2 regions of the Glutamicibacter sp. 2E12 genome follow, and region 2 is predicted to be linked to the other one. Evidence: predicted binding sites of a transcription regulator. Region 2 holds the regulator's gene; the other holds the start of a gene.
What was found. Region 2 encodes HrcA, which represses chaperone genes, less so after heat shock. Its sites were predicted from a motif close to TTNGCACTCGNNNNNNNCGAGTGCNAA; they were not measured.
Positions count from the first base shown of each region.

Region 1 (18,686 bases), 1.4 Mb from region 2:
GCATCTTCCCCGCCATGTGCTTGCTGCCGGGCGCAGCAAGATTCTCAGCGGCCTGTTGGAGAAAGAACTGATCTACGGCACCCAATCCGGATCCCGGCGCTGGGAGCAGCGCGCGCGGAATAATTTGGGCACCGAGCTGGAGCTGTTGCACAGCTGGCTATAGTGCAACGCTTGTCCCACGTTAAACGGCCGATGGCCCGGATTCCTCGAAAGGATCCGGGCCATCGGCGCGATTACTGCGTGCTTAGTGCGTGCGGGAAGCTTAGAAGCCGCCCATTCCGCCCATGCCACCCATGTCATCGCCACCGGCTGGGGCAGCGCCAGCAGGAGCTGGCTTATCTGCGACAACAGCTTCGGTGGTCAGGAACAGGCCAGCGATCGATGCCGCGTTCTGCAGTGCCGAACGGGTCACCTTCACTGGGTCGTTGACACCAGCTTCAAGCAGGTTGACGTATTCGCCGGTTGCAGCGTTCAGGCCGTGGCCTGCTGGCAGGCCCTTGACCTTGTCAGCGACAACGCCTGGCTCCATGCCAGCGTTCAGGGCAATCTGCTTCAGCGGGGCTTCGATGCCAACGCGGACGATGTTCGCACCGGTAGCTTCGTCGCCTTCCAGAACCAGCTTCTCGAATGCTGCAGCGCCAGCCTGGATCAGTGCAACGCCACCACCGGCGACGATGCCTTCTTCAACAGCTGCCTTGGCGTTGCGCACGGCATCTTCGATGCGGTGCTTGCGCTCCTTGAGCTCTACCTCGGTAGCAGCGCCGGCCTTCAGCACAGCGACACCGCCGGAGAGCTTTGCGTGGCGCTCCTGCAGCTTCTCGCGGTCGTAGTCCGAGTCCGTGTTCTTGATCTCGGCTGCGATCTGGGCCTTGCGTCCCTCGATGGCGTCGGCTTCGCCGCCACCTTCAACGATGGTGGTCTCGTCCTTGGTGATAACGACCTTGCGGGCGGTACCGAGGACTTCCAGGCCTACGTTGTCCAGGGACAGGCCGATTTCCTCGGAAACAACCTGGCCGCCGGTGAGGATAGCGATGTCGGTCAGCATGGCCTTGCGACGGTCGCCGAAGCCCGGAGCCTTGACAGCAACGGACTTGAACAGGCCGCGGATCTTGTTCAGGATCAGGGTAGCCAGGGCTTCGCCCTCGACATCTTCGGCGATGATCAGCAGCGACTTGTTCGACTGCATGACCTTCTCCAGCAAGGTCACCATGTCCTTGACCGAGGAGATCTTCGAGTTCACGATGAGGACGTAAGGGTCCTCGAGAACGGTTTCCTGGCGCTCAGCGTCGGTGACGAAGTAAGCGGAGATGTAGCCCTTGTCGAAGCGCATGCCCTCTGCCAGCTCCAGCTCCAGGCCGAAGGTGTTGGATTCTTCAACGGTGATAACGCCCTGCTCGCCGACCTTGTCGAGAGCTTCAGCAATCAGTGCGCCGATTTCCGGATCGCCAGCAGAGATCGAAGCGGTAGCAGCGATCTGCTCCTTGGATTCGACCTTCTTCGCAGCGGCGAACAGTTCAGCGGTAACAGCTTCTACGGCCTTGTCGATACCGCGGCGCAGTGCGATTGGGTCAGCACCTGCGGCAACGTTGCGCAGGCCTTCCTTGACCAGTGCCTGTGCCAGCACGGTTGCGGTGGTGGTACCGTCGCCAGCGACGTCGTCGGTCTTCTTGGCAACTTCCTTGACCAGCTCTGCGCCGATCTTCTCGTAAGGCTCTTCGAGGTCGATTTCCTTAGCGATGGACACGCCGTCGTTGGTGATAGTAGGAGCGCCCCACTTCTTTTCCAGAACAACGTTGCGGCCGCGTGGGCCCAGGGTGACCTTCACCGCGTCAGCAAGGGTGTTCAGGCCGCGCTCAAGTCCGCGGCGTGCTTCCTCGTCAAATGCAATCATCTTAGCCATTGTGGCGTACGGTCCTTTCGGGACGATTTTGCGAAAATGCAACCGACAGACAGCGCCCGCGACGGACGAGTGGACCGGTGCGGCATCGGGCCAGCAACCGTTTCAGCTCTCGCTATCTGAGGTATTTTCCACGCCCACGCCCTGCGTCCGCTGTCCGGTGCTTCATGGAGTTCTTGGAGAACGCAAAAGCCGACCGGCGTTAGCAGTCGCAACGCATGAGTGCTAATACAAATATTGGCACTCTCGCATGGCGAGTGCAAGCCGATCGGCTCTGAGCGAATGGAATTATGAACGAATTATTCGTTTAGCCCCAGGGTGTCATCGGAGCCCAGAACCACGGTGACCCGGTTCGGAATGTTGCTGGTCTGCAGAACTTCGTCGATATTCAGGATTTCTGCAGCTTTTTCAGCGGTAGTGCGGTAGGACTCGGACATGTAATAAACCGTGGAGACTTCTGCGGGCCTGGTCCAGTTGTCGGCCACAATGCTGGTGAACCCGGCTTCGGCCATGGCGTCTTCGCCTTCATTAGCCAGACCGGCAACACTTGCCGCGTTGTACACGCCAATCAGCTGGCCGTAGAGCACGTCTTCGTCATCGATGGTGCTCGTTGGCGATGCGGATTCACTAGGTGTGGGTTCCACGGAGGGCTCGGCGGTGACTTCCTGGGTTTGCGAGGTGTCGCTTCCCGTGGAAGTCGCGAGGGTCTCCTTGAGCTGAGGGCCGAAGATGAAGGACAAGGCACCGATCACCAGCACGAGTACAGCGGTCAGCACTACCCAGCGCAATTTCCCACCGGTTGACTTCGACGCGGCGGACTGCGCCCATCCGTGGGCGTGGTGCGAACCCACACGGGTGCTGAACTCCGGAACGCGATCAAATTCGTCACGCGGGTAGTTGGTCATTCTTGTCCTTGCTCGAGGTCTGATTGGTCACGGCAGGCAGGGTTATCGTCCCGTGCCGACCTTACCGCCCACGCGACGTTTTGTGGAACGTGCTCTGCGCAGGCGCTTGACCAACATCGGGTCGTAGGCCAGTGCCGCGTCGGTTTCAATCAGCTGGTTCAGCAGCTGGTAATAATTCGTCGGCGACATCGAAAACTGCTTGGTAATGGCTTGTTCCTTGGCCCCGGCATACTTCCACCACAACTTTTCCAGGTTGAGGATCTGTTGCGAACGCTCATCCAATTCCGAATCCGGGTTCATGACGAAATCCACCAGCAATTCATTCTCAGCCATACGTTCTCACCTCTGTCATTGGACCAGTTTTCTCAGGTTTCGGTTATGCATGTAATCCACCATCGGTAGACATACCACCGATATTCTAACCAATCTGCTTGCCTAACACCGTGTGGCCGAGCACAGGCACGCCAGAAAAACGGCACAATTACCCCTATGGACGATTTGCAGCCAGCACTTTTCGATGCACCCCAGCCAGCTCGGACACCAGTGTACGAAGCGGCTGATTTCCCGTTCTACCATGGCGCCCAATCCGTGGCCGACCACGGGTTTATCGCTGCAGACTGGGTTCGGGCACTCTGCGAGCAGGACTCGTTGCTGCGTTCCCTGGCCACCGATTTGGCGGCCCGTTCGGCGGCCGGTGAACAGATCCTGCCGGCACCGGAGGTGATGTTCCGCGCACTGAGCCTGCCATTGTCCGAAGTCAAGGTCCTAATTATTGGCCAAGACCCATATCCGACACCCGGCCACGCAAATGGTTTGGCCTTCGCGGCCAACAAGCAGGTGCGTCCGCTGCCGCGCTCCTTGGCCAATATCTACAAGGAATTGCAGTCCGATCTGGGGCTGGAGCCGGTCGCGCATCCAGACCTCAGTCCATGGCTTTCCCAAGGCGTCTTGCTGCTGAACCAGGTGCTCTCCGTAGCCGCTGGCAATGCCGGCTCGCATCAGAAGCTGGGTTGGGCGCCAATTCTGCATGCCATCCTCACCGCGCTCAATGAACGTCCGCGGCCTCCGGCGGCTTTGCTCTGGGGCAAGCATGCGCAGAAACTCTCCGAGTCCCTGTCCAACGCCGTGCAGCTGCAAAGCGCCCACCCCTCGCCGCTCTCAGCCTCGCGCGGGTTCTTCGGCTCCAAGCCCTTCTCAAGCATCAATCGGCTCCTGTCCGACAGCGGACAGAAGCCGATTGACTGGTCGTTGCCGAAAGCCTAGCGTCGGCGGATCCGCCGGCGCTCACGCCGGGCGCTGGAGGTCAATGGACGGCACAGCGTATCGCCGAAGACGACGCCGCCAGCGATGGAGAGCATGATCGCCATGGCGTTGAACATCTCCACCAGTCCCGTGGCGGTGTCATTGACGTTGATGACGATGCCGTACATTGCTCGGAAGATCATCAGGCCCGGAAGCAGGAACATGACCGCAGGAGCCGCTAGCACCAGCTGCGGCGAGCGGAGTTTGTCCGCTGCCAGCCGCGCGGCGAAACCGATCACCGTGGCGACCAGCGCCGGGGTGGCCCGGTCTCCGAGTCCAATGCTTTCGGCCAGCAGCTGCACCAGGTAGCCGCCGACCGCAATGCCGGCGGTAGGCAGCAGCAGGCGCAGCGCGCTCTGCTCGGTGACCGCACCGGCGACAATGGCCACGCCCACCAAGACCACCAGCAGCCAGGCCGGATAGTCGGTTTGGACGATCTGGTGAACGTCGACCTTCTCTCCCCCGAGCAGATCCGAGATCACCAGGGCCGTAGCAATTCCGCAGAGGATCGCCCCGTAGATCAGGCTGGCCGAGAACAACCGGCCTACCGCTGTCACCGGGAAGCCGTTGATGGCATCCTGCAATGCCGAAACGAATCTGCCCGACGGAAGCAGCAGCAAGATGCCGCCAGAGACCACCAGCGCCGGATCCAGCGGAGCGTGGAATTGATGCCCCAGCAAGGCAATGCCGGTGACCACCAATGTCGAGGCAGCGATAGTGAAGAACTCGGGCACTCTCCAGCGCGAGCCGTATCGGCCGATCTGCGTCACGAGGCTCGAGGACAGCATCGCCACCAGCGCACCAGCCCACGAGCCGCCAATGAAGAGCACGAACGCGGCCGCGAACACGGCCCGGCCGCAGGCGACGATCCAGCGCGGGAACGGCTTGGGCTGCCGCGTGATGTCCTTCAGCCGCTTCGCTGAAACGGATCGCGAAACGCCGCCGGCAATGATATCCGAGACGAGTTCGTGCACCAGCACCATGCCGGCATAGTTCGAGGTGTAGGAGCGGACCACACGCAGCACCGAGTAGCTTTCGGCATCCGGCGGGCTGTAGTTCAAATGCAGGGACTGGTTGGTGATGTCCACATCCAAGTGGCTCAGGCCCAGTGCCGCGGTCACCGCGATCACGCTGGTTTCCACTTCCAAGGCGCCTGCGCCGTAGCGGATCAAGGTCTCGCCCAAATCCAGCGCGAACTCCATGGTGCGCCGGTTGGACGCGTCCTGGTCCACGTTGACCTTGGGGTTGGCGTAGGGGGTGCCCTGCAGGCGCTCAACGATGTTCAGCGCCTCGGTGGGAGGGGTATCCGAGATCCACATTTTCGCCAGCAGCCGACGGGCCACCGGGTTGGCGCGGGTAGGCATGAGGGTAATGCCCTCATCGGTGGTGTGAACCTGGCCGGTGCGCCACTCGATATCCGAGACATCGGCAGCCGCCACGTTGGCGCTGACCGCCGTATTGAGCGGTAGTTCAGATGCCGTTGCCGGCTCTTCGGCGGGCTCTGCCGGATGGAAGCCCATGTTGATCTCACTAGTGGCAATGCGGGGCAAGACGCCAGCTAGCGGAGCCGGATCCTCGCCTACGGCATTCGACGAGGCGGCCTGTTCCTCGCTAGATCGATGCGCCACGAATCATGCCCCCTCATCCAAAGTTTTTCCCATGGGATTCACCATACAACCCGTGCATGAAAAGTTGTCGGGAACCTGGCGAATTCGGGAGGTATCGCCGAACACATTTAAGGGTATTTTCGGCCACTGGAATACCGGCGCTCGGCAGTTGGTTGCACCATGCAGAAGTTAGATGTGTTTGCATATAATCCGGAGGATCCAATGAATACGCAGTTCCCTTTGCCAGAAATCGGAGCCGAGACCTTCGGCGACATCACCGAGGACGCCCAGGGCAACCCGCTGAGCCATGCCCAGGTGATCCGCAATGTCATCGCCGAGGGGCAGCAGGCCGAAGCATCGGGCCTTGATTTCTTCGGTGTCGGCGAGCACCACCGCGATGACTATGCCATCTCCTCCCCCGAAATCGTTCTGGCCGCCCTGGCCAGCACTACCCAGCGCATCAAGCTCGGCACCGCGGTGACCGTGCTCTCCAGCGACGACCCGGTGCGCGTCTACGAACGCTTTGCCACCTTGGACGCGATCTCCAACGGGCGAGTGGAGATCATCGCAGGCCGGGGCTCCTTCATCGAATCCTTCCCGCTCTTCGGCCTGGATCTTGAAGACTACGAGGACCTGTTCGAAGAGAAGCTGCATCTGCTGGCCAAGCTCCGCCACGGCACGCCGGTTTCATGGCAGGGCAAGCACCGCGCCGCCTTGCGCAACCAGCAGATCTACCCGCTGCTGGAAGACCAGCCCTTGACCACCTGGGTGGGTGTGGGTGGCAGCCCGCAGTCGGTCACCCGCGCGGCCCGGCATGGCTTGCCGTTGTGCTTGGCCATTATCGGCGGCCAGCCCTCGGCCTTCGAAGGCTTGGCCACCCTCTACCGCCGTGCGCTGAAGGAGTTCGGCCATGGAGAATTGCCGGTCTCGGCGCACTTCCATGGCTTGGTGGCTTCCACCGACCAGGAGGCCCTGGAAACCCTCTGGCCGCATTACCAGCGCACCATGAATCGGCTGGGCGCCGAACGAGGCTGGCCGCCGGCCAGCAAGATGCGCTTGCAGGCTTCCATGGGGCCCGAGGGAGCCATGATGGCCGGCAGCCCGGAAACTGTGGCACGGAAGATGGCCAAGGTGGCCCAGCAGCTGGGCTTGTCGCGCGTTGACATCAAGTACTCTGCCGGTTCCTTGCCGCACGAGGCGATGATGAACAGCATCAAGTTGCTCGGAGAAGAGGTCAAGCCCATGGTGCACCAGCTGCTTGGCGCCTAGGATCCTGGCTGTCCCGGAAACAGCGAAAGCCACCGCATTGCGGTGGCTTTCGTTCTTGGTGGATCTTACTGGACTCGAACCAGCGACCTTTCGCGTGTGAGGCGAACGCTCTAACCAACTGAGCTAAAGATCCATCTGCGCCCTGACTTGCAAGCCAAGCGCATAAGCAATCCTACCGGGCCGTGGACCTCACTCCAAATCGGCCACCGGTTCCAGCGCCCGGAATCCGTCCCCGGAACACGCCGAAATGCCGCTTCCAGCGCAGGTTCGAACAGTCGCGGTTCAGGCAATGAGTAGAGCAGAAAAACAGCGCCGAATAGTTTATTTGCGATTCACCTAAAAGTACCCATTTCCACTTGTCAAAAAGGGACTTTAGACTCCATAATTTTTCTAGCTCATCGAGCTCAAACTGGACCCTACAAGGAAGTTGCCGGAAGCCGCCGGCATCGGTCCCCTCAAGGCCAACGAAACCGCGCAGTGGATTTTTCCACCGCGCAAAAGCCTCATCTTTCGTTCGTTCTTAGAATTTAGGACCGTACCCAGTGTTTGAAAACCTGAACTTTTCCTTGTCATCCCTATGCGTTCAGCCGGCCCAGCGCGCCGAATTAGCGACCCTTTACCCCCTGGTCGACCAGCGTTGGAACCAGAAGTTCGACCGGCTCTCGCTGCTTGTGACCGTGCGCGACCAGGGCACCTTGGTTGCCGCAGGCCTCGTGCATGATTCCATCATTGCCCCGACTTCTTCGATGAACGCCGTGGAGCTCGGTTGCATGGCCGTGCGCCCGGACTACCGCCGCCTGGGCATCCGCCAGCATACGACGTCGCTGCGCCTTGCCCACGCGCTGCGTTCGGGCAAAACCCCGATCAGCGTCATCGATTCGCAGAACCCGGCATCCTGGGCCTTCTACGAGCGCTCGGAACTGTGGCAGCGCGAGCGCAGCTTCGAGCACGATGGGCAGCTGAAGTTCATCTACCGGGCCACCGAGGCCGCACGGCAGTGGGCCGCGCAATTGCCGCAGGCCTCCGAGGACCACGTGGCCATCCACCTTCCCGAAAGTGCGATGCCAGCCCCGAGCCTCATGGCCGGCCCGGCCCCGGTCCAGGGATTCGCCGCGCAGTTCGGATCCGATGATCCGGCCTCCGCCGTGCCGGTGATGTGACCGCCTAGAACAGGGCGTCCTGCTGTTCGTCCACGGAGCCGTGGCCCGGCAGCGGGGCAACTTCTCCGGCCCGGCGAGCGCGAGCGGCCTCGTGCAGGTCAATCGGGGTGACCTTCAGGACCGCATCGACCATGGCGTTGAGGAACTGCGGCGCGGCAATATCCGCTGGCACCGGAGCGTGGACGCATTTCACTTCGGGATCCTCTGCGCTCTCATCCCAATCCACCAGCAGCAGGCCGGTGGCGGTGTATCCGAAGCCGTCGCCGAAGTCGCGCAGCTTGCGGATCATGTCCACGGTGCGGCGGAAGGCGGCCGGCTCGGATTCCAGGATCGTGGCACGCTGCACGAAGAAGAACCCGACGGCTGCCAGCGGGTAGCGGGCCCGCAGGTTAGCCGCATCCCCATAGGCCTCTTCATAGCGGTTGGCCAGGTTCTTGCCGAAGGATGAGGTCATCGCCTTGGTGCTGAGCAGCAGTTCGGGACCGGTGGACCAATGGGTCATCACCACGTCGGTTTGCTTCATGTAGGCGCGGCCCAGGATGCGCGCGTCGATGCTGCCCGCCTTGCCCGCCATGATGGACTCGTGCACCTCGTCGGCCAGCCGCTCCGGCAGCTTGCGCAGCAGTTCCAGTATGTCGCTGGACAAGACCCGGGGCGCCTCGGGACGCGGCCACACCAGATCCGCATCGAATCCGGCACGGCGCAATTCATGGGCCAGCCATGCGTCCACGCCCTGGGCAAAGCGGCCCGATCGGGTGACCGCCTTGTTGCGGACCGGGATGCTCAGCAGGCGTTCGAGCACCGGGAAGGACGGGTTGAATTCCTCGGTTACCGCGCCATTGCCCAGCCAGGGCGAATCCTTCGCCGCTGACATCAACGTGGTATCGAATTCGGCAAAGGCCAAGGTCTTTTCGATCGCAGGATTGGCCACGTTCATCCCCTCACGGCTTTGCTTCTGGCCTTGCGGCGTTCGAGCATATTCATTCGCGCAGTGCGGACCGCCTCCAGCGCATCCGGCTCCAAGCCGAGCAGCTGCTCGAGCACCACGCCGTCCACCAGGTCGGTGGCCTCTTGCTTGCGCCCCTGCACCAGCAGTTCACGCACCGCCGGCTTGATGGCACGCAATTGCCGGGCATAGCGCTGCACCATGCCGATCGCCGGGACCGGCAGCTGGTCGGCTTCACGCGGTTCCAGCTTCAGGATGCCGCCGCCGTAGGAGCGGCCCACCATTTCGGCTCCGAGCATGGTCAGGGTATTGAGCGATGCCACCGGGAGCAGCTCGCGGCCCAGCTCGCGCGCATCGGCGCCGAGGTACACCCCATGGATCGAGTTGATGTGGTGCACCGCGGCCTCGTTGGCGGTCAACCGCGGGGTGTCGGCGTTCATGTAGGTCATGAACAGATCCGGCACCGAGAGCACCGGCACCCGCCACCACGGCGAGCGCACCTTGCACTTGTAGGCCTGGTCGACGTTCTGCAGTTCACCGCTGGCCACAAAGCGCGCACCAGCACCGCTGGGTTCCGCGCCGGGGCGGAACATGTAGGCAGCTGCCCCGTGCTCGGCGAGCTTTTCCCAGCCGTCCTCGCTCAATTCCAGCCCGCGCAGGTGGCGCGAGCCCGGAGGCGAGATCCGGATCAGGTCCTCGCGGGCCAGCCCCAGGTCCTGGATCTGCTGGGCCGAGAGGGTGAACCACTTATTATTGCCGGTGACCGCGCCCAGCGAGGTTTCGCCCCAGGACTGCAGCGGCGCCATCCGGCCGGCGGCCAGTGCCGCCGACAAGATCCCCTGGGCTTCGAGGCCGACCAGGGAACCGGTCCAGCGCTCGTTCATGCGCACCGGGGTGTGGCGGGTGCCTTCGCCCAGGGCTTGCAGATCCAGCGCATTGCGGAATTGGTGCAGGTTGAAGGAACCGCTAGCCCCTTCGCGGAAGCCCTCGGCCAGCAGCAGCACCACTTCTTCCTGCGCGTCGGCGAACAAGCGCTCTTCGAAGACGGCCAGGTGCACGCTGGCGAAGCGTTCAAGCAGCATCTGGCGGACAGGCCCGGCATAGTTCACGAACATCAGCTCTGCCGGAAGCACCAGGGCCAGGCGCCCGCCGACGGCAAGGAAGCTGGTGGCATGCACGACGAAAGCGGCCCAGATGCTGGCAAGCTCGTTCAGTTCCACGCCCGAGGCTTTGGCCGCGGCGCGCGAGAGCTGCCGGTCAGCCCCGCGGTGCAGCTGGTAGCGCACGTAGGGAGGGTTGCCGATGACAGCGTCGTACTCGGCGTAGCCGGTGACCTCGAAGAAGTTGGCGTGCTCGATGCGCGCGTCGATCCCGGCGGCGCTCATCCGTTCACGGGCGGCCTGCACCGATGGTTCGTGCAGTTCCAGGCCCACCAGCTCGACCCGGTCTCGGCCATCTGCGAGCACCGGATGGGCAGCGGCAAGGAATTGCGCTTCACCGCAGGAGGGTTCCAGGACCTTGGATCCTTGCTCCCCCAGCGCCCACTGCGCCATGAAGCTGGCAACGGGTTCCGGGGTGAAGTAGGCTCCGCGCGCATGGCGGGCGGTGGCCTGATCTGTCAATTCTCTACTCAACACGCATCGATCTTTCCACGTAGGCCAGACAGTTGGGCTGGACCGGTAGACCGAGTCCGGGCGGCAACTTCTCTATTCTACGTGCGCGGGCATCTGGCTGATTCCTGTTCCTAGTGGTCTGCTTCGGCTTTGCCCTTGTGGCGCAGCTTCTGGATGCCCAGGATGATGACGGTAATCACGGTACCCATGATGAAACCGGCAAGGCAGGAGAAGGCGGTGTTCACCAGCCAGCCCAGCACGGCGCCGGCCTGGCCGGTCGCGTCGTGGACCAGCAGTTCCACGTGGTGCACGAAGCCGTACGGTGCGTGCCAGCCCAGTTCGTCCATGCCGACCAGCAGCAGGTGCCCGCCGACCCAGAGCATCGCGATCACGCCGACCTTGCTCAGGATGGACATCACGATGGGCATCGCCCTGACCAGGCCGCGCCCGATCTTCTGCGTGAGCTGGCGCGGCTTGGCGGCCATGTGCAGGCCGATGTCGTCCATTTTGACGATCAAGCCCACGGCGCCATAGACCACGACGGTCATCAGGATGGCGATCACAATCAGGATCAGCGCGCGATTCAAGAACGGCTCGTGGGACACCTCGTTCAGCGAGATGACCATGATCTCCGCGGAAAGCACGAGGTCTGTGCGCACTGCCGATCCGATGATCGCTTTCTCGTCGCGCACTCCCTCCTTGCCGCCCGGAGTGTGGTGCTTGATCGCGCCCATCGCCTCAAGCAGCTTCTCGGCGCCTTCGAAAACCAGATAGGCGCCACCGATCATCAGGATCGGGGTCAGCGCCCATGGAGCGAACTGCGATAGGATCAGCGCCACCGGAAGGATGAACAGCATTTTGTTCCGGATAGACCCAACGGCGATCTTCCAGATGATTGGAAGCTCGCGCTTGGGCGAGAGCCCGGCCACGTACTGCGGGGTGACTGCCGCATCGTCGATGACGACGCCTAGCGATTTGGTGCTGGCCTTGCCAGCGCCCAGCGCGATGTCATCAAGCGATGCCGCGGTGACTTTCACCAGCGCCGCCACGTCGTCCAATAGTGCTGCAAGGCCTCCGGCCATGGTCGGCTCCTCAAATATAGGTTCTGCGCAAAATTCTACCGGCGGGATCTTTGAGCCTGCCATAGGCGCGACGCTGGCTCGGGCAAGACCTGGGGCTAAAAAAAGAAACCGCGCCACGAAGATTCATGGACACGGTTCCCGTTGCTGGTCCAGGACCAGGTCAGAGCCCCCTACCGGATTCGAACCGGTGACCTTCAGTTTACAAGACAGACGCTCTGGCCAGCTGAGCTAAGGGGGCGTACCGAATAAGAATATCCGAAAACCCTGCGGCACTGCGAATTGGCGATGCTCCGAGTTAAATGCCGATGGGAAGGAAGCCATCATTGGCTTCCTTCCCATCGGTCGGGGTGCGAGATCAATAAGGATACTACCGGATCCCGAACAATTGTCCAGAGTCTACCGGTTCGACTTACTTGTTGGCAGCGATTGCTTCCTTCACTGCGGTTGGGAAGTCTTCCTTTGCCAGATCGACTACCTTGCCCTGGACGAAGATCGATGGGGTGCCAGCCACGCCATCGTACTGGCCGGCAGTAGTGGTGTACTGGACGAATGGACGGAACTTGTCATCTGCGATGCAGCTTTCAACGGACTGCGCAGCGCCATTCTGGATCGCCAGATCGGCCAGCTCGGCGTTCTTCATCTCGCCCTCTGGATAGTGGCCCCACAGTGCCTTGACGAAGCCCATGTAGGCTTCTGGGCTTTCGTCGGCGACGCAAGCCAATGCGTTGGCGCCGCGCGAGGAGAAGTTGGTTGCTGAACCCCGGTCAAGGTAGCCGACGTTGCGGTATTCAACGGTGACGTCGCCGTTGGCCAGCCATTCCTCGATCTGGTCCCCGTAGGTAGCCTCGAAGTCTGCACAGTGAACGCAGTTGGCGTCAACGTACATGGCGATGTTGATCGGTTCGCCCTTTTCAGCCACCGTCAGGTCGCGTGGGGTAGCAGGCGATGGCGCCTCGGCAGGTGCTTCGAGCGTCTTGATATCCACATTCTCGATGGACTTCTCTGCGACAGTGTCCGGCGAGGTGACCATGATGCCACCGGCTGCGGTAGCGCCCTGCGGCACGGCGCCGGAGTCTGCCACCTTTGCGTTGTTGTTCTGCACGATCAAGGTAACTACCAGTGCGATGACCACAATGACTGCGGCCAATACGCCCAGCTTCACGAAAAGCGACTTGCGCTTCTGAGCGGCATCTTGAGCGGCACGCATCTGCGCCGCCTTCTCTCGGGCACTCGCGGTTCGCTCTGCCTTCGATGGGCGCGGGTTATTTGTAGACATAAATTTGGCGGTTCCTTGGTCAGCGGACAACTATCATCTGGAGTCAAGCTTAGCCAACTCCGAGCGCCAATATCCTTGAAAACTCAAGATTCCCCCACCTTCACAGGACTCACATATCTTTCGCATACAGCACCCAAAGTGCTTCGAAAACCTTAAGTTGAGCGTTAAACCAAGTCATCGGCGGATATCGTTTCTTTGCTGCCGGTCCTTAGCTGACCACGCGGCACATGCGCAGAAGTAGCCCGTATGACGGAGAAATCCGTCCCTTCGTTCCCTTAGCAGTCAGTTTTCACTAGGCTAAATAGCAAGAGCGAGGAAATTTGACGAGAAGTCATTCACTCAGAACCGACGAATCTGCACCACGCCGGTGAACCAGATTGAACAAACCAGGAGGTTTGCAGTGGGTAACCCAGCGCCGAGTACAAAGACCGAAAATTCCTACGATTTTGTGGTTGTAGCCAACCGCCTTCCGGTGGATCGCATCACCAATCCTGACGGATCGCAAGGATTCCAGCGTTCGCCCGGTGGTTTGGTTACCGCCTTGGAACCGGTCATGGCTGCGTCCGAAGGTGCCTGGGTGGGTTGGCATGGCGGTATCGGCGAGAAGCTGGAGAGCTTCGACAAGGATGACATCCATCTGGTTCCGGTCCCCCTGGATGAGGATGACCTGACCCTCTACTACGAGGGCTTCTCCAACTCGACGCTTTGGCCGCTCTACCACGACGTCATCGTGCCACCGGAGTACCACCGCACCTGGTGGGACCGCTACAAGAGGATCAACCAGCGATTCGCCGATGCCGTACTGGAAATCGCTGCTCCGAACGCTACCGTGTGGGTCCACGACTACCAGCTGCAGCTGGTTCCGCAGATGCTGCGGCTGGCGCGACCCGATCTGAAAATCGGCTTCTTCCTGCACATACCGTTCCCGGCGGCCAGCCTGTTTTCGCAGCTGCCCTGGCGCACCCAGATCTTGCAGGGACTGGTCGGCGCGGACTTGGTCGGGTTCCAGCGCGAAACCGATGCGAGCAATTTCCTGCGCTGCTTGCGCCGTTTCACCGACTACTCCACCAAGGGCGATGTGGCTTCGCCCCCAGCCGGTAACGACATGCAGAATCTCTGCCGTGCCAATGCGCATCCGATTTCCATCGATACCGAGCAAATCGCCAAGCTCGCACGCGATCCGCAAATCATTGCCCGTGCTGCCCAGATCCGCCATGAGCTGGGCAATCCGAAAACCATCATGCTGGGCGTGGACCGCTTGGACTACACCAAGGGCATTCGCCACCGCCTGAAGGCCTATGGCGAGCTGCTCTCCGACCAGACTCTGCGCGCCGGTGATGTCTGCCTGATCCAGGTAGCCAGCCCCAGCCGGGAAAACGTGGACAGCTACATCGAGCTGCGTGACCAGGTGGAGCTCATGGTCGGGCAGATCACCGGCCAGCATGACACCCTGAGCCACACCACCCTGCGCTACCTGCACCAGTCCTATCCGCTGCGCGAAATGATCGCCATGTATCTGGCAGCCGATGTCCTGCTGGTCACGGCCCTGCGCGATGGGATGAATCTGGTGGCCAAGGAGTTCGTCGCTGCGCACCAGGATGGTCGCGGTGTACTGGTGCTCTCGGAGTACACCGGCGCTGCCGATCAGCTGACCCAGGCTGTCCTGGTCAACCCGCACGACATCGACGGGATGAAGGCCAGGATCGTTGAAGCGGTTCAGATGAATGAGGCAGAGCAGGAACGCCGGATGAAACGCATGAACCGCCACTTGGCACTCAACGACGTCTCGAAGTGGTCCGAGGATTTCCTAGCCGAGCTGGCCGAGATCAACGCGGCCACCTCCGTGCACGAAATCGTTCGCTAGAAGATTCCGACAGGAATCCTGATCTCCGATGAGGAATACCATTGCCTGACCTTGACCCTGCCCTGCAGGCCGCGCTGGCTGAATTTGCTGGCCATCAGCGGGTACTAGTTGCTTTGGACTTTGATGGAACGATGTCCCCGCTGGTTGACCGGCCGCGAGAGGCCCGGCCGCTGGAAGAGTCTGCTGCTGCCTTCGAGCAGCTGGCTTCCAGTCCCGGGGTATACACCGCGGTGGTGTCGGGGCGTAACCTGCAGTCCTTGAGCGAGGTCTATCCTGAGCCTCGTCCAGAGATTCGCATTGGTTCGCACGGTGCCGAGCGCTTGGTTCCGCCACAGCTGGGCGCGATCTGGCACGATGAGCCGCTGACCGCTAGGCAGTCCGAGCTGCTCGGGCAAATTACCCAGCGCCTGGAACGCGTTGCTGCGATGCACGCGAACGCCAGCGTGGAGTACAAACCGTCGGCCACGGTCCTGCACGTCCGCCAGGCAGCACCTGATGTTGCCGCCAAGGCCCTGGCACAGGCGCGGCAGGCGCTAGGTGATTTGGACGGCATCAAACTGCTTGAAGGCAAAGCGGTGCTAGAGGCCACCGTGCATCACGGCGATAAGGGCCAGAGCCTGCAGTGGTTGCGTGAAGTACTCGACGTCCAAGCGGTCCTTTTTGTCGGTGATGACGTGACCGACGAGAACGGATTCAAGGTTCTTGGCGCAGCGGATCTGGGCATCAAGGTGGGACCTGGACCAACTGCGGCCGCGCATAATATCCTTTCGCCAAGTGAATTACCACACCTTTTGAAAAGTCTGATTTCCATGCGACACTGAAGTGTCCCAACTCACTTTCACTACGGATCGTCGGGCACGTACCTGCCCGTGAAAGGATTGTCATCATGGCAACTGTGACCTTTGAAAAGGCCACCCGCATCTACCCGGGCGCACTTGTGCCTTCCGTCGACGCTATCGACTTGGAAATCCAAGATGGAGAATTCCTTGTCCTGGTCGGCCCCTCGGGTTGCGGCAAGTCCACCACCCTGCGCATGCTCGCGGGCTTGGAAGAAGTAAACTCCGGTCGTATTCTCATTGGCGATAAGGATGTGACCAACGTTCCGCCTAAGGACCGCGACATCGCCATGGTCTTCCAGAACTACGCGCTGTACCCCCACATGACCGTTGCCGAGAATATGGGCTTTGCCTTGAAGATCGCCGGCGTCGACAAGGAGGAACGCAAGAAGCGCGTGCTGGAAGCAGCCAAGCTTCTCGATCTGGAGAAGTACTTGGACCGCAAGCCCAAGGCCTTGTCTGGCGGCCAGCGTCAGCGTGTGGCCATGGGTCGCGCCATCGTTCGTTCACCCCAGGTGTTCTTGATGGACGAGCCGCTGTCCAACCTCGATGCAAAGCTGCGCGTGCAGACCCGTACCCAGATTGCGTCGCTGACCCGCCGACTCGGTGTCACGACCGTGTACGTGACCCACGACCAGGTGGAAGCCTTGACTATGGGTGACCGCGTTGCCGTACTCAAGGACGGCGAGTTGCAGCAGGTAGGCACTCCTCGTGAGCTCTACGATCGCCCACGCAATGTCTTCGTCGCAGGCTTCATCGGGTCCCCTGCCATGAACCTGGTGCAGTTGCAGTCTGCCAATGGACAGGTTGCTTTCGGTTCAGCTGTTATCGATGCGCCTGGGGCACAGGGTGGAGTCACCTTGGGCTTCCGTCCAGAGGACATCGAGATTGTCGGTGCCGGCGAAGGTGTGGAGATTGTTGTCGACGTTGTTGAAGAGCTCGGCGCAGATGCCTACATCTACGGTTCGGCAGAGCTAGGCGGCGAAACTCAGATAGTCGTGGTTCGTGTTGACGGCCGTACGCCTCCCGCACGTGGACAGCGCATCAATATTGCACCAAATCTGCAGCACGCGCACCTGTTTGATACGGAAAGCGGTCTGCGCTTGGACAACGCCTAATACTGGCTAGCGCCAATGGCGGCTTGGAAATTGAACTCCAAGCCGCCATTGGCTTTAAGTCCGCTGCACGAGAGTCCGGTTAAACATCGAAGGCCCCGAACAAAAGTTCGGGGCCTTCGGCAAATTATGCCCGGCGATGACCTACTCTCCCACACCCTCCCGAGTGCAGTACCATCGGCGCTGTGGGTCTTAGCTTCCAGGTTCGGTATGGATCTGGGCGTTTCCCCCACGCTATGATCGCCGTAACTCTATACCTCATGGCTAGCCATGGGAAAACTACGGTGTCATTCGCGATTGCGACAACTCCATAACTATATCAAGCACGCAGTGGATGCGCCACTTCAGAACGCGTTACCAATAGTGTCCTTCGCCATACCCGGCTAATTGGGCTAGCTCCAGATATCGTCCCCGCGGAGCGTAGCCTCGGCACCGCCATCGCAGTAAATCGTTTGCCCGGTGACGTGAGTATTTTCTGCACTCGTTAGCCACAGCAGTAGCTTGGCAATTACCACGGCTTCAGAGTGGTAGTTCAATGGCATCGGCACATTCTGGTCAACCATCGATTTGCCTTCTTCTGTCGCCAATAGGTCCCGAGTCATGTTGGTGATCACGGTGCCAGGAGCCACAGCGTTCAATGGGATCCCTGCGCCGGCCCACTTCTCCGAGATGGACTCGCGGCGAACCCAGCGGCTCAGCGCACGCTTGGAGGACGGGTAATTCAGGTAACCGGATCGCGGGCCAGCGGCTTCCAAGGCTGCACCAATGGCCAGGGCTGCTTCCTCGTCGCCTGCAAGCAACGCATCAACGAGTTCAGCGGAATTCTGCTGGATCGAGGCCATCGAGGAAACCACGGCCACGCGTGGTGACTGCGAGAGTCCCAATGCAGGCAGCAGGCCTTCCAGATACCTGGTTACGCCGAAATAGTTTACCGAGACGGTAATCGCCTTAGGAGCCGAGATGCCTGCGGCCGCGATGACCGCGTCAATCTTGCCTTCGGAATGCTCTAGGGTCTGGCTGATGGCGCTTAGCCGGCCCGCCTGCGTCGATAGGTCAGCAGTGACCTCGGCATCGCGTAGATCAACTCCAATGACCTTGTGCCCACGTTCTCGAATCAATTCTGCAGTGGCCGCGCCAATACCGGAAGCAGCGCCAGTAACGACATAAGTTCTCACGTTCGGTTTCCCTCTTTCGCAATTGGAAGACGAGTCGAGTCACCGTCGATGAGTCAGTCGCAGCCTCGCTCATATCCCACACTATGCCCATTTCGAGTGGCCCCTTGAACAATGATGCCTAAGTCAAGTGTTTGGGGTTGCCTTAGTCGCTTAGCAGCTATCGAGGTTAAAGCAGGAGGGGAGGAGGAACCAGGCAGCACCAGCTGCCCAATTCCCCCTCCCCTTCCCGTTAAACAGGTGAGGCCCCGGCACCAAACGGTACCAGGGCCTCAAACCATCTACTCAAGTTAAGTCCGGCGGTGACCTACTCTCCCACACCCTCACGAGTGCAGTACCATCGGCGCAGTGGGCCTTAGCTTCCGGGTTCGGTATGGGACCGGGCGTTTCCCCCACGCTATGACCGCCGTAACAATCACGAAGCACACAAACCAAAACGTTTCCTGGTCAATGTTTTCCGGTGCTACAAAGTCTTGTAACTCATCCGTATTTGCTGGCTAGAGGTTGTTGTCTCGTAACCGCATAGTGAACGCGAACAGCATTGAAATCATCAGTTCAAATATTGTTTTATTGTGTGTTGAAAGTCATCGGCCTATTAGTACAGGTCAGCTACACAAGTCTTTAGTCCTTGCTTCCACATCC
Region 1 is NZ_CP188297.1:971,181-989,866, forward strand. It holds gene ACP3TE_RS04415 (DUF4031 domain-containing protein) at 1-163, shown strand, start outside; gene groL (chaperonin GroEL) at 263-1,900, opposite strand; gene ACP3TE_RS04425 (LytR C-terminal domain-containing protein) at 2,197-2,802, opposite strand; gene ACP3TE_RS04430 (DUF3263 domain-containing protein) at 2,845-3,135, opposite strand; gene ACP3TE_RS04435 (uracil-DNA glycosylase) at 3,292-4,065, shown strand; gene ACP3TE_RS04440 (threonine/serine ThrE exporter family protein) at 4,062-5,732, opposite strand; gene ACP3TE_RS04445 (LLM class flavin-dependent oxidoreductase) at 5,934-6,980, shown strand; tRNA gene ACP3TE_RS04450 (tRNA-Val) at 7,037-7,113, opposite strand; gene ACP3TE_RS04455 (GNAT family N-acetyltransferase) at 7,523-8,140, shown strand; gene ACP3TE_RS04460 (hypothetical protein) at 8,145-9,077, opposite strand; gene ACP3TE_RS04465 (HsdM family class I SAM-dependent methyltransferase) at 9,074-10,708, opposite strand; gene ACP3TE_RS04470 (DUF808 domain-containing protein) at 10,831-11,781, opposite strand; tRNA gene ACP3TE_RS04475 (tRNA-Thr) at 11,946-12,019, opposite strand; gene ACP3TE_RS04480 (DsbA family protein) at 12,191-13,057, opposite strand; gene ACP3TE_RS04485 (alpha,alpha-trehalose-phosphate synthase (UDP-forming)) at 13,458-14,921, shown strand; gene otsB (trehalose-phosphatase) at 14,963-15,742, shown strand; gene ACP3TE_RS04495 (ABC transporter ATP-binding protein) at 15,808-16,875, shown strand; rRNA gene rrf (5S ribosomal RNA) at 17,004-17,120, opposite strand; gene ACP3TE_RS04505 (SDR family oxidoreductase) at 17,265-18,047, opposite strand; rRNA gene rrf (5S ribosomal RNA) at 18,339-18,455, opposite strand; rRNA gene ACP3TE_RS04515 (23S ribosomal RNA) at 18,619-18,686, opposite strand, start outside.
Region 1: a site for HrcA is predicted at 2,100-2,126, ahead of groL (chaperonin GroEL). Genes of this name have one in related genera too.

Region 2 (9,441 bases):
GTTCACGGTCTTGGGGCGGATGGAACGTCCGCGCCCCGAGAGGATCTTCAGGCCCAGGACGTCGGTGGGTGCATCCGGATTGCCGGTGCTGAGCATCTTGATGATCTGCTCGATCGTTTCGGCGCTCATGCGCGAGCCGCGAGTAGCCAGCGAACGGGCTTCTTCGGTGACGCGCTGGGCCTTGCGAACTTGCTGCGGTTCACCTACCAGAGCCAGGGATTGGCCGTTGGGGCGGAAGCTCACCTGCGGGTAGGCGCCGGAGAGAATACGCAAGAGCTCGTCATTGGGACCGAGGGTGGCAATCATGAGCTCAGCTGTATCGAAACTGATGGTGAGCGATGCGGATCCGTTCTCCGCTGTCGCCTTATTCTGTTCAACCTGCATGCAGTGCGCGGCGCCCCTTTGCGAGCTTGGTGGTGATCGTGATTTGTCCTGCTTGCCATTCTATCGAGTCGCAGGCCAATCCGGAGAAAATTCAGGTCTCAGCGTAAGCAGTAGAACCTGAAAGTAGTCTTGAATGATGCTAATCGGGGCAAGTGGCGAACATATAGATTTGGTTACGGATTAGTAGGTTGGGCCATTTTTCTGCAGTTAGCCGCTTCTGATATGGCAAGCTTGAGAGCGGTTCCAATACGGCCAGGAGCCGCAACAGCTAAAATCACCACGGATTGGTACGCAGTGCAATCAAGGATCTTGCGGAAGATTCCACGCCGATTCGGCGTTTTGGGAATCACTGCCGCTCTCGTCGTCGCCGCAGGATGCGGTCTGACGAATCGCGAGAGCTCCTATGAGATGCCATCGACCGCCGTGGCTGAATCGCTGAACCTGCCGAACGCCACCGACGCTGGCGAGGATGTCGGCATCGCGGCTAGCCTGCCCATCTACTGGCTGGAAAACACCGATACCGGCGTGTTCCTGTACCGCGAGTACATCGAGGACACCCGCCATCAGGAACCCATCGGCGACGCGATCTGGACGCTGCTCTCAGCCGACCCGATGAAGCCGAAACGCTATACCCATTTGAAGCCCACCGATGAAATCGGGGTTTCAATCAATAATGCGAATGTCATCACCTTGGATCTGCCGGCCAAGGTCTTCAGCGCCAATCTCGACCAGGGCCTGTCGGAGCGCGCCATCCAGCAATTGGTCTTCACCGCTACGGCAGCTGCCGCCAGCGCTGGACTGGTCGTGGGCGAGCTTCCCGCAACGGTCCGCATCCTGGTTGATGGCCAGGCAAATGCCACAGTCTTCGACGGTTTCCGGCTCAAGGATGTCTACGAGCGCGATGCGGCGTTCATTGCACCGATCTGGATCATCGATCCGCAGTTCAACAAGACCTTGGCGGATGGCTCGATCAAGATTAACGGCCGAACCACCCAGTTCGACATCGGCACCTTCTACTCCTTGCAGCGCAAGGACGCCGACGGCAAGCTCACGGTGATGACCGCTCAGAAGCAGGTCAACCCCGGGCAGATCAATGCCGACGGTTCATTCACCCTGACCACCGATCTGCGTGCCGGCTCATACCGGCTGACTTTCTGGGGCGTTGAGACCGGATCGGACCATCTGGTCGGCAAGGTCACCAGCGACTTCCGCGTCGAGTAACGCAGCATCCAGCGCTGCAGCCCCCTGCCGGAAGTCCTGGACATGAACCTGGGCGCCCGTTGTCCGGGCCAGCTCCTGAACTGGTGGCGGCTGAGCATTCTTGGCCTGCTGGCAGGATTTCCAGTGCCGTTGCCTAGGACAGCGTCCTTATCCGATCGGCTGCCGCATTCGCGGATCTGACCCGCAGCGGCTTCGCGTTCCCCGTCCCGAGGCCTTTTCTCGGCTCGAACCCGTTGCGCCGGCCGGAGACGAAATTGCTCCGCAGATCCCGGCAGGCATATGCCTGCCGGGATCTGCGGAGCAATTCACCTGCTAACCGGAATTCTGGAATCTAGATTTCGCCGATCAAATGGCGGATCAAGACCAGGGCCGCGGGGCCTGCGGTCGAGGCACGCAGCACATGCTGGCCCAGCAGGGCTGGTTGGGCGCCGGCATCGACGAAGGACTGCAGCTCCGTTTCGGAGATGCCTCCTTCTGGCCCGACGATCATGATGACCTCCTGGCCGGCCCGCGCATCGGCGAGCCACGACTGCACATGCCGGGCCACCGAGTCCGCGGCCTGCTCGTGCAGAACCAGAACCAGCGCGCCATTTGCGGAATCGGCCGCGATGGCCTTGGCCAGTTCCTTGGAACCCAGCGGGTCCAGCACCTCCGGCTCATAGGCGCGGCGCGACTGCTTCTGCGCCGAGCGCACCTGGGCGCGCCACTTGGCCATGGCCTTGTCGACCTTGGCCGCGTTCCAGCGCACGATCGAGCGGTCGGCCTGCCAGGGGCGTACCGACAGCACGCCCAGTTCCACGCCGGACTCGACAGCTTGCAGGTCGCGATCCCCCTTGGACAGCGCCTGGACCAGGGTGACCGGGTGATCGCTGACAGCTTCCTCGGCACGGCGCAGGACCTTCACGCTCAGCAGGTCCTTGGCGGTGCCGATGACCTCCACAGTCAGGCGCAGCCCCTTGCCATCCAGCAGGTCCAGGTGCTCGCCCGCGGAGACCCGTTTAACGGTGACCGCGTGGTGCGCTTCGGAGCCATCCAGTTCAAGAATGTCCCCGACCGATGCGTCCCGGCCCTGCTGGGCGTCGATGACGAAGCTGTGGTTGCTCATGCCTAGCGCTGGTTCAGCTTGTCGCGCAGGCGGGAGAACATGCCGCCGCTGTGCTCCACGCGGCCGGCGGAGAGTTCTTCGCCACGCAGCTTGGCCAGCTGCTCGAGCAAATCGCGCTGGGCAGCGTCGAGCTTGGTCGGGGTCTCCACCTGCAGGTGCACGGTGATGTCCCCGCGCTTGCCTCCGCGCAGGCGCGGCACACCGAGGCCCGGCAGGGTGACGGTGTCGCCATCCTGGGCGCCTGGCTCCACATTGATGGACTGGCCGCCGTCGAAGGTTTCCAGCTTCAGCTCGCAACCCAGTGCGGCGGCGGTCATTGGCAGGCTCATCTTGGCGTGCAGGTCGGTGCCGGCGCGCTCGAAGACCTTATGGCGGCGCACGTCGATCTCGACGAACAGGTTGCCGTTAGGCCCGCCGCCCGGGCCGGCTTCGCCCTGTCCGCGCAGCTGGATGCGGGTGCCGGAGTCGACACCTGCAGGAACGTTCAGCGACTTGGACACATGCTCGCGCACCCGGCCTTCGCCGTTGCACTCCAGGCAGGGGTCCGGGATGGTGGTGCCGAAACCGCGGCAGGCCGCACAGGTTTCCACGGTCATCATCTGGCCCAGGAATGAACGCACTGGACGCTGGACCTGGCCTGCGCCATGGCAGATATCGCAGGTGACCGGGCTGGTGCCTTCGCGCGTGCACGAACCGTTGCACGTTTTGCAGGTGACAGCTGTTTCCATCTCCAGCGGGTAGACCGTGCCCTTGACCGCGTCTTCCAGGTCGATGGTGATGGTGATCAGCGCGTCGCGCCCTGGCTGGGTGCGTGATGCCGGGCCCTGGGCCTGGCCGCCACCGAAGAACTGCTCGAAGATGTCGCCGAAGCCGCCAAAGCCCTGGCCGCCACCGCCGAAGCCCGGGTGGCCGTTGCCGTTCTCATCGCCGGTGGCGTCGTAGTTGGAGCGTTTGGTCTGGTCGGAAAGGACTTCGTAGGCTCGGGTGACCAGCTTGAACTGTTCTGCAGCGTCATCGCTAGGGTTTACATCCGGGTGCAGCTTACGCGCCAACTTGCGGTAGGCACTCTTGATTTCCTGCGGGGTCGCGTCCTTGGCGACGCCTAGGGTCTCGTAATGCGAGCTCACGTTATTCGCCGTGTCCTTTCCTGAGAATCTTGAAATTCGGTAGTGCCGGGCGGTGCCCAGCGAGGCTAGTTAGCCAAAATCTTCGACAGGTACCGTGCCACCGCACGAACCGAGGCCATGGAGGTTGGATAGTTCATCCGGGTGGGGCCCAGGACCCCGAGCTTGTTGCGCAGATCGGTGCCGTAAGTGGTGGCGACCACGGCGGCTTCCGACAGCTGCCCGTAGTGGTGCTCGGTGCCGATGGCCACGGCCACGCCGCGCGAATCGGCTTCCAGCTCGGAGAAGAGCTTGAGCAGCACTACCTGCTCCTCGAGCGCCTCGAGCACCGGGGTTATGCTCAGCGGGAAGTCCCCTTCCACGCGGGCGAGGTTCGCGGTGCCTGCCATGATGATGCGCTGCGCGTTGGCCGCCTGGGCCATTTCTTCCAGCGCACCGATCACCTGGTCCACCAGGGGGTCGGCCTGCTGCGTCGAACTGCGCTCGATGCGGGTGAGCCGTCCGGCAAGTTCGGCAAGCTTCACTCCCCCGAAATTGTTGAGCAGCCACAGCTTCAGGTCGTCCAGCTCATCATCGCTGTAGGAACGCTGGACCGGCATCATGCGCTGATCCACCGTGCCATTGGAAGCGATCATCACCATCAGCACCTGGGCCGAGCCCAGTCCGACCAGATCGAGGTTCTTCAACGAAGCGGTGTCGTAGTGCGGCACCTGGATCATTGCTACCTGGTTGGTCAACCGCGCCAGGAGGCGAACGGTGCTCTTGAGCATCTCGTCCAGGTCCGTGGAGCTGTCCAGGATCTTGTTGATGGCGTCGCGTTCAGCCCGCGACAGCGGCTTGAGCTCGCCGATCTCATCGACGAAGCGGCGGTATCCCTTTTCGGTGGGGATCCGTCCGGAGGAAGTATGCGGAGCGACTATGAGCCCCTCTTCTTCCAGCATAGCCATGTCATTGCGGATCGTCGCGGCGCTGACACCGAGGTTGTGCCGGTCGAGGAGCGCTTTGGAACCCACTGGCTCACGGGATTGGACGTAGTCCTCCACGATGGCACGCAGAACGTCTAGGCGTCGCGGCTCTGTCACAACAGCACCTCCTTGGATTCCCTGTGCCCGGCTTTGGCACTCTAACCTGTCAAGTGCCAAGTCTAATACGTTCAGCAGTTGCTAGCATTGGATTTCGAGCGTATTCGATCACAGCGAAAGGCAGTACGTGACTAATTACTCCTGGGGACCACGGGATCTGAGTGCACCGGCACCGAAAAAACTCCGCCAGGTCCCTGTTGAACGTGGCATGATTCTGGAAGATGCCACCTCAGGATGGGTAGGAGAAGTCATCCGTACCGAGAAATCCGGTGGCATGCGCGTGATCGTGCTCGAGGACCGACACGGCAAGACCCGCTCCTTCCAGGCGGGCTTCGGGTTCTTCCTCGAAGGCGAAGCGGTGGAGATCATTGATCCCGTTGCCAAGGCCGCACCGCCCCAGAAGCTGGTCTCGGCTTCGGGTTCGCGTGCCGTTGCCGGACTGAAGGCCCGGGAAGCCAGGGCAAGCCGCATCTGGGTAGAAGGCAAGCACGACGCTGAGCTGGTTGAAAAAGTTTGGGGCCACGACCTGCGTGTTGAAGGCATCGTCGTTGAACCGCTGCATGGCGTGGACGATCTTGCCGGGGCTATCCGCGACTTCGCCCCCTCCGCGCAGCGCCGCCTGGGAATCCTGGTTGACCACCTGGTTGCCGGAAGCAAGGAATCGCGCATCGTTGCCGAGGCGATGAAGGTCCCCGGTGCAGCGCAAAACGTGCTGATCCTCGGCCACCCGTACGTGGATGTATGGCAGGCGATCAAGCCTGCGACACTGGGCATCAAGGCTTGGCCGGTGATCCCCAAGGGCACCGATTGGAAAACCGGTGTGCTCCGGGCCTTTGGCTGGCCGCACTCCACCGCGGAAGACATCGGCATCGGATGGCAGCGGCTCTTGTCCACGGTGCAGCATTACGGGCAGCTTGAACCACAGCTCTTGGGCCGGATTGAAGAATTGATCGATTTTCTCACGACCGAAGATTACGGTTTCCTAACGATTGACTAATAGTTGGAGATTAGTCTGCGAATCTCCCCGTGCGCCCAGCCGCGGTCGCTATGATAAGAGGAACCACACTTAGCAAGACAAGGAAAAATAGTGACATCACGCCAGACGAAGCCATCGGAGAATTCCCGCTTCGAAGGTTCCAGGACCTCTGCGCTGCCGCTGACTCCTTCAGAAGATCGCCAGTGGGCAATGATGGCCCACTTCGGTGCCATCTTGGGTTGCGTTCCTTCGGCAATCGTCTTTGCCGTATTCCGGGACCGTGGCCCGTTCACTGCACAGGAATCGAAGGAAGCGTTCAATTTCACGTTCCCGCTGACCATTCTCGCCATCGTATTCAATGTGCTCATGGTCTTGCCGGTGATCGGTTGGCTTTTCGCAGTACTCGCCGTGGCCCTCTGGGTCTTCATGACGGTCTCGGGCGCCCTTGCTGCCATCCAGGCCAACAAGGGACGCCCTTACCGCTACCAATTCAATCTGCGGCTGATGAAGTAGCAGCGGTTTCCCAGTCTTAGAAATCGAGCAGTTCACGCACCACGAGGTCGGCCAGGAGCCGGCCTCGCTGCGTTAACACCAATGTGCCGGCGAACGCGGCCTTGGCATCAATCAGCTCGTCGGCGATCAAGCCGGCGACTTTCTTGCGTCCGGTTTCATCGAGCTCGCTAATCTTCATGCCCGAACCCAGCCGGGTCAACAGCATCGTGCGCTCAAGCTGCACGGCCTCGGCATCCGGGTATTCGCGGCCGTGGCCCGGGGAGATTCCAGCATCGATCCGTTGCTGATACGCGGCTGGATGCTTCACATTCCACCAGCGCAGCCCGCCAACATGGGAATGCGCGCCGGGGCCTGCGCCCCACCAGTCGCCGCCCTGCCAGTAAGCGATGTTGTGCTGGCAGGCATTCGCCGGGGTCTTCGCCCAGTTGCTGACCTCGTACCAGGAGAAACCGGCCGCGGCAAACATGTCGTCGGCCAACTGGTACTTTTCGGCATGGTCGTCATCATCGATGTTCGGTACCTCGCCACGGCGAATCTGGGCCGCCAGCTTGGTGCCTTCCTCGATGATCAGCGCATACGCCGAAATGTGATCAGGTTCGTAGCTCAACGCGGCTTCGATGCTGGTGCGCCAGTCTGCCAGGCTCTCCCCCGGAGTGCCATAAATCAGATCGACACTGACATCCAGGCCGGCCTCGCGCGCCCACGCAACGGCTTGCGGAACGCGCTTCGGATCATGGGTGCGCTCAAGCACCTTGAGCACGTGGGGCACCGCGGACTGCATGCCGAAGGACACGCGGGTGAACCCGCCGTCGGCCAGCTCCTGCAGGCTTTCGCGGGTCACCGAGTCCGGGTTGGCCTCCGTGGTGATTTCCGCGCCCGGCTTCAGGCCGAAGTCGTCGCGGATCCGGCCGAGCACCGCGACCAGGTCTCCGGCGGGCAGCAGCGTGGGAGTTCCGCCGCCGAAGAAGACGGTTTCAATTTCGCGGTGCGGTTGGCCCGAACGGTCCATCACCTCGCGGGCGAAGCTGATTTCCTTGCTGACGGTGGCAGCGTAGGTTGCTTGGCTGGAACCGGAGCCCAGCTCCGTGGCGGTGTACGTGTTGAAATCGCAGTAGCCGCAACGGACGGTGCAGAACGGAATATGCACATAAAAGGACATGGTCCGCCCCTGTGCCTCATGCGCGCATGAGGCAGGGAGTAGACCATCGGCCGGAGCCGGATCGCCGTCAGGCAGTACTGAAGGCATCTACTTCTTTTTCGGCTCGTCGGTGGACAGTGCGGCAATGAAGGCTTCCTGCGGAACCTCCACGCGGCCGACCATCTTCATGCGCTTCTTGCCTTCCTTCTGCTTTTCCAGCAGCTTGCGCTTGCGGCTGATATCGCCGCCATAGCACTTGGCAAGAACGTCCTTGCGGATTGCGCGGATGTTCTCACGGGCAATGATGCGCGAACCGATCGCGGCCTGGATTGGAACTTCGAACTGCTGGCGAGGAATCAGCTCACGCAGCTTCGAGGTCATCATGGTCCCGTAGTTGTAGGCCTTGTCGCGGTGCGTAATGGCGCTGAAAGCATCCACCTGCTCGCCCTGGAGCAGGATGTCGACCTTGACCAGATCTGCCACCTGCTCGCCGTCGGCCTTCCAGTCCAGCGAAGCATAGCCGCGGGTCTTGGACTTGAGGTGGTCGAAGAAGTCGAACACGATCTCAGCCAGCGGAAGGTGGTAGCGCATTTCGACACGGTCCTCGGAGAGGTAGTCCATGCCGCGCATGGTGCCGCGGCGGGTCTGGCACAGTTCCATGACCGAGCCGATGAATTCGCTTGGCGCCAGGATGGTGGCGGCAACCATTGGCTCGTGGACTTCCAGGATCTTGCCATCCGGGAATTCCGAGGGGTTGGTCACCGTAATCATCTGCTTGTCTTCGCCCATGACCTCGTACACCACGTTCGGCGCCGTGGAAATCAGGTCCAGATTGAATTCGGATTCCAGTCGCTGGCGGGTGATTTCCAGGTGCAGCAGGCCCAGGAAGCCCACGCGGAAGCCGAAGCCCAGGGCCACGGAGGTTTCCGGTTCGTAGGTCAGCGCAGCATCGTTGAGCTGCAGCTTATCCAGCGCATCACGCAGTACCGGGTAGTCGGTGCCGTCCATCGGGTACAGGCCGGAGAAGACCATTGGCTTGGCCTCTTCGTACCCGCCCAGGGACTCGGTGGCCGGCTTGTGGAAGTTGGTGACGGTATCGCCGACCTTGGACTGGCGCACGTCCTTGACACCGGTGATCAGGTAGCCCACTTCGCCAACGCCCAGGCCCTTGGTGGGCTCGGGGTTCGGCGAGGATACGCCGATTTCCAGCAGTTCGTGGGTGGTGCCGGTGGACATCATCTGGATCTTCTCGCGAGGAGACAGATTGCCATCGACAACTCGAACGTAGGTCACCACGCCACGGTAGGTGTCGTATACGGAGTCGAAGATCATTGCGCGAGCCGGAGCCTTGGCATCGCCGACAGGCGGCGGGAGCTGCTTGATGACCTCATCGAGCAGTGCTTCAACGCCTTCACCGGTCTTGCCCGAAACCTTCAGCACGTCTTCTGGCTCGCAACCGATCAGGTTGGCCAGCTCGGCAGCGTACTTTTCCGGCTGCGCGTTGGGCAGGTCGATCTTATTGAGCACAGGGATGATCGTCAGATCGCCCTCGATAGCCAAATAGAGGTTGGCCAGGGTCTGCGCCTCGATGCCCTGGGCGGCGTCAACTAGCAGGATCGCGCCTTCGCAGGCTGCCAGCGAACGCGAGACTTCGTAGGTGAAGTCGACGTGCCCGGGGGTATCGATCATGTTCAGTGCATAGGGGGTGCCATCTTCGGCTCCCCACGGCATGCGCACAGCCTGGGACTTGATGGTGATGCCGCGTTCGCGCTCGATGTCCATGCGGTCGAGGTACTGTGCCTTCATGTCGCGGGCAGCGACAACGCCGGTCAGTTGCAACATCCGGTCGGCCAGGGTCGACTTACCGTGGTCGATATGGGCAATGATGCAGAAGTTAC
Region 2 is NZ_CP188297.1:3,473,935-3,483,375, reverse strand. It holds gene ACP3TE_RS16370 (PhoH family protein) at 1-384, opposite strand, end outside; gene ACP3TE_RS16365 (GerMN domain-containing protein) at 694-1,605, shown strand; gene ACP3TE_RS16360 (16S rRNA (uracil(1498)-N(3))-methyltransferase) at 1,937-2,710, opposite strand; gene dnaJ (molecular chaperone DnaJ) at 2,713-3,837, opposite strand; gene hrcA (heat-inducible transcriptional repressor HrcA) at 3,903-4,916, opposite strand; gene ACP3TE_RS16345 (DUF3097 domain-containing protein) at 5,044-5,913, shown strand; gene ACP3TE_RS16340 (DUF4870 domain-containing protein) at 6,004-6,405, shown strand; gene hemW (radical SAM family heme chaperone HemW) at 6,422-7,651, opposite strand; gene lepA (translation elongation factor 4) at 7,652-9,441, opposite strand, start outside.